DNA from 2 places in the Xanthobacter cornucopiae genome. Region 2 is predicted to be linked to the other one. Evidence: predicted binding sites of a transcription regulator. Region 2 holds the regulator's gene; the other holds the start of a gene.

Region 1 (4,209 bases), 910 kb from region 2:
CAGGCGCTGACCACCACCTTCCGGGTGGACCCGCGCCGCATCCAGGCCGTGGGCGTCGGCGAGGAAGCACTGCAGGATCCCAAGCACCCCGACGCGGCGATCAATCGCCGGGTGCAGATCTTCAACATCGGCCGCGCCGGCCCGCTGCCGCAATAGGCCCGTGCTCCGCGTGGCACCGCCAGCCGGCCAAGCCGGCGGTGCCACGCGGGGGCGCGGGACGCTGCGCGGCCGGTGTCTTATCCGCCCTTCCGCACGGTCTTCCGTTCGGCTTTGGCTGGCGCCGCTGACGGGGCCTTCGCCGAGGCCTTGTCGGGCCGGGTGGTGCTCGCGGGCCTGTCGCTCGCGGGCCTGTCGTTCGCGGGCTTGGGCGCGAGCCTGGGCAAGGTCTTGGCGGGTGCCTTGGGCGAGGTCTCTGTCGGTGCCTTGGCGCCCGCCTTGGTCGCGGTCCGGGGTGTTTCAGCCGTGGCTTTCACCGCCGGCCGGGCCGCTGCGACGGGCGTGGCCCTGGCGGTCGCGCTCTTGACGGTCGCGCCCGTGGCGGTGGCGCTTGTAGCAGCGGTGCTTGTAGCAGTAGTGCTTGTAGCAGTAGCGCTCTTGGCGGTCGTTGCCGCCTTGGGGACCTTCGTGGTCTTCGTGGCCTTGGCGGGCACGTCCGCTGGTGTCGTTGCCGCGCGCGCGGGTGTCTCCTGAAGCGGTGCCGTGTCGGGTGCCGCCATCGGCGGGCTCTTCGTGGCGGTCTTCGTGGCGGTCTTCTTGGCGGTCTTTCGCGCCGGGGCGGGGATGGCGGCGGCCGCTGCGTCGGCGCTGTTGTCGTCCGCCTTCGCGGCGCCCGTGCGAACCGCCGGTTCGAGGTTCGCGTCGCCGCCCCCGGCCGTGGCGCCTTTACCCGTGGTGCCTTCATTCTCGGCGCGGGCGGCCTTGGCCGGCGCCGCGGCCTTGGGGGTCGGGGCGTCGGCGGCGGCGGCCTTCACCGGCCGGGCCATGGGCGCGGTGGGCGCGGGCGCCGATTTCCCCTTCCTCTCCTCCCGGGGCCTGTCCGCCGCCTGGGTCAGGCACGACGCGGCCAGCTTCCGGATCTCGTCGTGGGTGATGCTGCCGGGGTCCTTGAGCGCCTTCGCGGCGATCTTGCTGACCGCGGCGCCGGTCACTTCCGTCTTCGCCATTCTCGCCTCCACATCTGGCCGCGGGCGAAGCATTCGCGAATCGGTCTTCCGCCAGCATCCCATTGATCTTGTGGAACAACCTCGCTGTGAATAACGCAAGTTTCGTGTAAAACGTAGCCGGCGGAAGATCGTGCCGGGGCCGGCGGCGGGCGAAAATAAGCTATCGATTTCAATATATTGACGCTGAGCGACCGCGCTTCGCGGTGGGGAAATTCCTTTCGCTGTGTCCTTTCTGCAACGGCAGCCTGTCATGCCCGCGTCGAGGGGGGCGACTAGGGTCCCGCCCGGGCCGAATCGCCGCCGGGGGCTGGGCCTGGCCGGCGACAGGAGCGGGCATCATGATCGCGCGTGCGTCCATTCTCTTCGTGTGCCGCGACAATGCGGGGCTCAGCCTCATGGCCGAGGCCCTCACGACGCATCTTCACGCCGGCGTGCGGGCCTTCAGCGCGGCCATGTCGGCGCCCGCGCCGGTGGACGCGGCGGCGCTCGACTGCCTGGAGCGCTGCGGCATCGCCGTCGACGGGTTGTCGGCCAAGCCGGTGGAGGTGTTCGGCCTGTCGGGCGCGCCACGGGTGGACATGGTGGTGGCGCTGGTGGACGAGGCGCATCGTGCCGCCCGCCGCCTGCCCTGGATGCACCCGCTGCGGCTGCGCGGCTGGGGCTTCGAGGACGTCTCGCGCGTCAGCGACGCACAGCAGCGCCGCCGTGCCTATCGCTGCCTGCTGCCGCTGCTGCGCGAGGCGGTGGCGACCCTGGTGGAGCAGGAACTGGCCCCCGCCGCCGCCTGAAGCCGGGACCCGTGAGCTCCACTGATCGATCGTCGGGACAGCCCGCGCGGCGAGCCGGTGGCTCGCCTGGTGGTGGTCCACGGCCGCTGTCCGTGACGTGAGGCGTCCTCAGGGCGTGACCGGCAGGGCGGCGCGCACATCCTCCAGGGCACGGCGCTGGCGGCCCTCGGCGTCGAAATTGGCGGGATCGAGCCAGGCCTCGAACGCGGCCCTGGCGCGCGGCCAGTCGGTGTCGAGCATGGCATACCAGGCGGTGTCGCGGTTGCGGCCCTTGACGATCATGTGCTGGCGGAACACCCCCTCGAAGGTGAAGCCAAGCCGCTCGGCCGCGCGCCGCGAGGGGGCGTTCAAGGCGTTGCACTTCCATTCGTAGCGGCGGAAGCCGAGGTCCTCGAAGGCGTGGCGCGCCATGAGATACATGGCCTCGGTGCCGGCGGGGCGGCGCTGGAGCGCGGGCGTGAACAGGATATTGCCCACCTCCACCACCCGATGGGCGGGCTCGACCCGCATGTAGGTGGCGTGGCCCACGGCGCGCCCGTCCGCCGTCTGCTCCAGCGCGAACAGCAGGGGATCGGCCTTGGTGGCGGCCTGGGCATAGAAGCGGACGAAGGCGTCGCGATCGGCAAACGGGGCGGCGCCCAGATAGGCCCACAGCGCGTCCCGCTCCGGCCCATGGGACAAGGCGTGCAGCTCCGCCCCATGGCGCCCGGGATCGAACGGCACCACCCGCACCAAGCGCCCCTCAAGGCGCACCGGTTCCGGGCGGCGGGCCGGCGGCCCCTCCACCGGCGGGCCCAGCGGCGGGCCCAGCGGCGGGCCTTCGGCGGCGGGACTGTCGGGGCGGGGGCTGTCGGGGGGGCGAGGGGCGGACATGGCGATCTCGTTGCGGGGGCGGCAACGGTGGCGCCGCCCCTGGGGGCATCAGATACGCCAGCGCGCGGCGGGACACCATGGCGGGGCGGAGGCCTTGCGCGCGCCGGAGATCGGTATATCGAGGGCGTCGCAGGTGCCCCATGCCGTTTCCCTCCCTCTCCCCCCGCCGTCCCGCCCCGCCGCCCGCTCCGGACCGCGGCGCGCGCCTTGTCGGGGTGGAGGTGACGCGCGGCGCGCGGGTGGTGTTCAGCGGCCTCGACCTGTCCCTTGGCGAGCGGCGCATCGGCCTCATCGGCGACAACGGGTCGGGCAAGAGCACCCTGCTGCGGCTCCTCAACGGCCTGGTCCTGCCCGATGCCGGAACGGTGGAGGTGGCGGGGCTCGACACCCGCCGCCATCGCCGCCAGCTGCCGGCGCAGGTGGGCTTCGTGTTCCAGAACGTGGATCACCAGATCATCTTCCCCACCGTGGGGGAGGAGATCGCCTTCGGGCCGCTGGAGCAGGGGTTGTCCCGGTCGGTCGCCACCGCCATCGCCGAGCGGCTGCTGGCCGCCCACGGCTGTTCCGGCTGGGGCGACCGGGCGGTGGAGGAATTGTCGGAGGGCCAGAAACAGCTGGTGTGCATTCTCGCAGCCCTGGCGTGCGGGCCGCGCCTGCTGCTGCTCGACGAGCCGTTCTCGGCGCTGGACCTGCCGACCCGGATTGCCTTGTCCGAGCGGCTCGCCGGCCTCGACCAGCAGGTGATCATGGCGAGCCACGACCTCGGCCTGTTCGCCGGCTTCGACCGGGTGGTGTGGCTCAAGGCCGGCCGGGTGGCGGCCGATGGGGCGCCGGACGAGGTGATCGCCCTGTACGAGGGGCATGCCCGGGCCCGGGCGGCGGAGCGGCGATGATCGGCGGCTACCTGGCAGGGACCAGCCCACTGCACCGGCTTCCGGCCGGGGCCAAGCTGGTGGCGCTGGCGCTGCTGTCCCTGCTGCTGCTGCCGCTGGACGACCCGTTCCTGCTGGCGGCGGCGCTGGCGGCGGTGGTGCTGGCCTATGCCGGCCTGGGGCGGGCCGGGGTGGCGCGCCTGGCGCGCTGGCGGGCGCTGCTGCCGGTGCTGGCGGTGATCGGCGTGCTGCAGGTGTGGGCGGCCTCGGTCGAGGTGGCGGCGGTGAGCCTGCTGCGCATCCTGCTGATGGTGCTGCTGGCGGACCTCGTGACCCTTTCCACCCGCCTGCAGGACATGATGGACGCGCTGATGGTGGTGCTGCGGCCGCTCGGGCGGTTCGGCCTCGATGCCCGGCGGCTGTCGCTGGCGGTGGCGCTGGTGCTGCGGTTCGTGCCGGCGCTGGCGGCCAATTGGCAGGGCCGCGCCGAGGCGTGGCGGGCGCGCAGCGGGC
Region 2 (4,209 bases):
GATCCCGGTGGTGGTGCGCACCACCGAGGACATGCTGAACCTGGTGCCGGTGGGCCTGCGCGAGGCCGCCTTCGCCCTCGGCGCGCCCCAGTGGAAGGTGGTGATGTTCATCACCTGGCGGGCGGCGCGGGCCGGCATCGTCACCGGCCTGCTGCTCGCCATCGCCCGTGCGGCGGGCGAAACGGCGCCGTTGCTGTTCACCTCGCTCGGCAACAACTCCATGTCGCTGGATCTCAGCAAGCCCATGGCCAGCCTGCCGGTGGCGATCTACCAGTATGCCGGCAGCCCGTTCGATGACTGGGTGGCCCTGGCCTGGGCCGGCGCGCTGCTGATCACGGTGGGCGTGCTGGTGCTCAACGTGGCCTCGCGCCTGGTGCTGTCGCGCGGCCACTGACCTGGGCGCGCCGCCGATGCCGCCCGGCGCCCTTGGCGCCGGGTCACAGAACATCTCCAGCCCGGCTGGCTCCGGGACATCCAATTTCAAGTGAGGCTCAGATGACGTCTGCGGTCGATCCCACCCTCAGCATCGCCACTTCGGTCGCGGCCCGGCCGGACACGCCGCCGGCGCCGGTCAAGCTCAAGGTGGAGAACCTGCAATTCTACTATGGCCAGGGCCATGCGCTGAAGAACATCAATTTCGATATTCCCGAGAAGCGCGTGACCGCCATGATCGGCCCGTCGGGCTGCGGCAAGTCCACGCTGCTGCGCGTGTTCAACCGCATGTACGACCTCTATCCCGGCCAGCGCGCCGAGGGGCAGGTGCTGTTCGATGGCGTGAACATCATCGGCAAGGAGCTGGACTCCACCGTGGTGCGCACCCGCATCGGCATGGTGTTCCAGAAGCCGACGCCCTTCCCCATGTCCATCTATGACAACATCGCCTTCGGCGTGAAGCTGCACGAGCGGCTGAACAAGGCGCAGATGGACGAGCGCGTCGAATGGTGCCTGCGCAAGGCGGCCATCTGGGACGAAACCAAGGATCGCCTGCACACGTCGGCGCTGGGCATGTCCGGCGGCCAGCAGCAGCGCCTGTGCATCGCTCGCACCATCGCGGTGAAGCCCGAAGTGATCCTGCTCGACGAGCCGACCTCGGCGCTGGATCCCATCTCCACCTCGAAGATCGAGGACCTCATCGACGAGCTGAAGCGCGACTTCACCATCGTCATCGTCACCCATAACATGCAGCAGGCGGCGCGCTGCGCCGACAATACCGCCTTCTTCTATCTCGGCGAACTGATCGAAGTGGCGCCTTCGGACGTGATCTTCACCAATCCGAAGGAAATCAAGACCCGCGATTACATCACCGGCCGCTTCGGCTGAGGGGAGAGGAATGCTTCAGATGCCCGACCATACCGTGACGTCGTTCGACGTCGAGCTCAAGGAAATCGGCCGCAAGGTCGTGGAGATGGGAGGCCAGGCCGAGCGCCTGGTGGCGGACAGCGTCACCGCCCTCATCAAGCGCGACGCGGTGCTGGCCCAGAAGGTGGTGGGTCTCGACGCCGTTGTCGACCAGGTGCAGCGGGACATCGAGGACAAGGCGGTGCTGGTCATCGCCAAGCGCCAGCCGGTGGCCTCCGACCTGCGCGAGATCGTGGCCGCGATCCGCATCGCCAACGACATCGAGCGCATCGGTGACCTGGCCAAGAACGTCGGCAAGCGCGTCATCGCCATCGAGGGCGAGTACCATCCGCAGCAGCTGGTGCGCGGCGTGGAGCACATGTCGGAACTCGTGCTGGAGCAGCTCAAGGAGGTACTCGACGCCTATGCCGGCCGCAACGAGGCCAAGGCGCTGGACGTGTGGGGCCGCGACGACGCCATCGACACCATGTACACTTCGCTGTTCCGCGAGCTTCTGACCTATATGATGGAAGATCCGCGCAACATCTCGGTGTGCACGCATCTCCTGTTCTGCGCCAAGAATATCGAGCGCATGGGGGATCATGCGACAAACATCGCCGAGGTCGTATACTACATGGTCACCGGACAGGTGCTGCCCGAAAGCCGGCCGAAGGCCGATGCATCGAGCGATACCACCGTGGCCTTCCCCGGCCGCACGGTACAGGGCTGACACGGGGCCGCTGGAGCGGCCACCGCCGATCCGGCGGCTCGACGATAGGGGTGTGGGACATGGGTGAAGTTCTGTGCCGGCGCGCATTCTGATCGTCGAGGACGAGGAGCCTCTGACCCTCCTGCTTCGGTACAACCTGGAGTCGGAGGGCTATGCGGTCGAGAATGTCGGGCGCGGCGACGATGCCGAGACGCGACTGCGGGAGAGCGTGCCGGATCTGGTCATCCTCGACTGGATGCTGCCGGGCCTGTCGGGCATCGAATTGTGCCGGCGCCTGCGGACCCGGCCGGAGACCGAGCGCCTCCCCGTCATCATGCTGACGGCACGCGGAGAGGAGACCGAGCGGGTGCGCGGTCTGGCGACCGGCGCCGACGATTATGTGGTCAAGCCGTTCTCTGTGCCGGAGCTGGTGGCGCGGGTGCGGGCCCTGTTGCGGCGGGCCAAGCCCGAGCACGTGGCGACCCTGTTGCGGGCCGGCGACATCGAGCTGGACCGGGAGACCCATCGGGTGCACCGGGCCGGGCGCGAGGTGCATCTCGGTCCGACCGAGTTCCGCTTGCTGGAATTCCTGATGCAGAGCCCCGGCCGGGTGTTCTCGCGGGAGCAACTGCTGGATGGGGTGTGGGGCCAGGACGTCTATATCGACGAGCGCACGGTGGACGTGCACGTCGGCCGCCTGCGCAAGGCCATCAACCGTGGTCGCCAGTCGGACCCGATCCGCACCGTGCGGGGGGCGGGCTACTCGTTCAACGAGATGTTCGCACGCGCCCATTGATGGCGCGGCCGTCCGGGCGCGGCCGTCGACGGGACCGCCGAGTGTTCCGTGCCCTGGGCGAGGAGGCGGGCCGGCGGATGCGATGGCCCCCCGACGGCGCGGTGTCTTTGCCATTCGGTGAGGGTCTAGACGAAAACGGCCGCGGGCGATGTCGCCTGCGGCCGTCTTGGTATGCCTCCCGCCCTTCAGAGCGACGCGGCCGCAGCTGCGTCGCTCCGAAGCCGACGGGTCTCAAAGATAGGCGAGGCGCCGGTCGCGCCGCCGGTCCTGGACCGGCTGGTAGGCAATGCGGGCGTGCTGGGTGCAATAGGGCATGCCCGGATTGCTTTTCGCGCCGCAGAAGTAAAAGCTCTCCGTCCCGGGCTCGCCCAGGGGCCAGCGGCAGGTGCTTTCGGTCAGGTTCATGATGGTGCAACGCTGCGCCATCGGCACCACATTGCCGCTCACCTGCGGAACCGGAGCCGGAGCGGGAGCCTCCTCCGGCAGGTCGTCGAATTCCGCCGCGAGCGCAGTGTTGCCCTGCGTGGCCGGGCGCTGCGGACGCGACGGGTCGCGGGGCGCCTCGGGACGTCCGCCGGGCCGCGTCTGCTGCTGGGGGCGGGTCGGCGCGGTTGCCGTCTTGGCCCGGCCCGACAGGCCGAGCCGATGCACCTTGCCGATCACCGCGTTGCGGGTGATGTCTCCAAGTTCATTCGCAATCTGGCTCGCGGAGAGGCCTTCGCTCCAGAGCTTCTTCAAGAGTTCGACGCGCTCGTCATTCCAGCTCATCGCTCTTCTCCAATTTGCCGCATCTTGCCGGCGCCGGCTCAATGCGGCGCCGCGTCGACACCTCACCGGCAGCACCGCCATGCTGCCGCAGATGTCCCGGACTCCCTTCCCGAGCCCTCATGCGCCGCGCATGGGGAAGGTTAACAACCCATAGGTCCCAGGAAGCTTGATCGCACGAGATATCGTAGGCGATGGAGGCTACGCTACAATATGGGCTTTCGGCGCGACAGAGTCGGTTAACATTCGCCGGTCGTTTTCCCCAGATCGTTGCCCGTCTGCACCATTTCGCGCGGGAGCTTCCGGCGTGGTGCTCTGATCGGTTGACCTCGCGCGCGCGATCATTAGTATGATCTTCGTCGGGCCGCTCCCCCCGCTGGGGCGGCCCTTTTTAATTCTCGCCTGCCCGGACCCCTGTTCAGGGATCTTGACGGTCCCTGGGTCGAGGTGTCCGGTTGTCCCGCACGACGCGGGGCGCCCCAAGGGCCGATCGCGCGGGGGAAGTCTCTTTTCCCACGAGACCTTGGCTCGCAACCAGGAGTGGAGGCGTCGTTCGCGCCCGGTGGTTCGTCGCCGGGCGGACGCGTTTTCAGGAGGATCA

Evidence for each region. The regulator PhoB, encoded in region 2, activates phosphate uptake and scavenging genes when phosphate is short. The targets are predictions, from matches to a motif close to TGTCATNNANCTGTCAT.
Region 1: the regulator PhoB is predicted to act here: its motif matches at 1,410-1,426, upstream of V5F53_RS11895 (arsenate-mycothiol transferase ArsC).

The regions. Positions count from the first base shown of each region.
Region 1 is NZ_CM195531.1:2,707,020-2,711,228, reverse strand. It holds gene V5F53_RS11905 (OmpA family protein) at 1-156, shown strand, start outside; gene V5F53_RS11900 (hypothetical protein) at 237-1,163, opposite strand; gene V5F53_RS11895 (arsenate-mycothiol transferase ArsC) at 1,502-1,951, shown strand; gene V5F53_RS11890 (GNAT family N-acetyltransferase) at 2,060-2,824, opposite strand; gene V5F53_RS11885 (energy-coupling factor ABC transporter ATP-binding protein) at 2,965-3,717, shown strand; gene V5F53_RS11880 (CbiQ family ECF transporter T component) at 3,714-4,209, shown strand, end outside.
Region 2 is NZ_CM195531.1:3,613,150-3,617,358, reverse strand. It holds gene pstA (phosphate ABC transporter permease PstA) at 1-394, shown strand, start outside; gene pstB (phosphate ABC transporter ATP-binding protein PstB) at 496-1,320, shown strand; gene phoU (phosphate signaling complex protein PhoU) at 1,340-2,068, shown strand; gene phoB (phosphate regulon transcriptional regulator PhoB) at 2,142-2,843, shown strand; gene V5F53_RS15965 (GcrA family cell cycle regulator) at 3,075-3,611, opposite strand.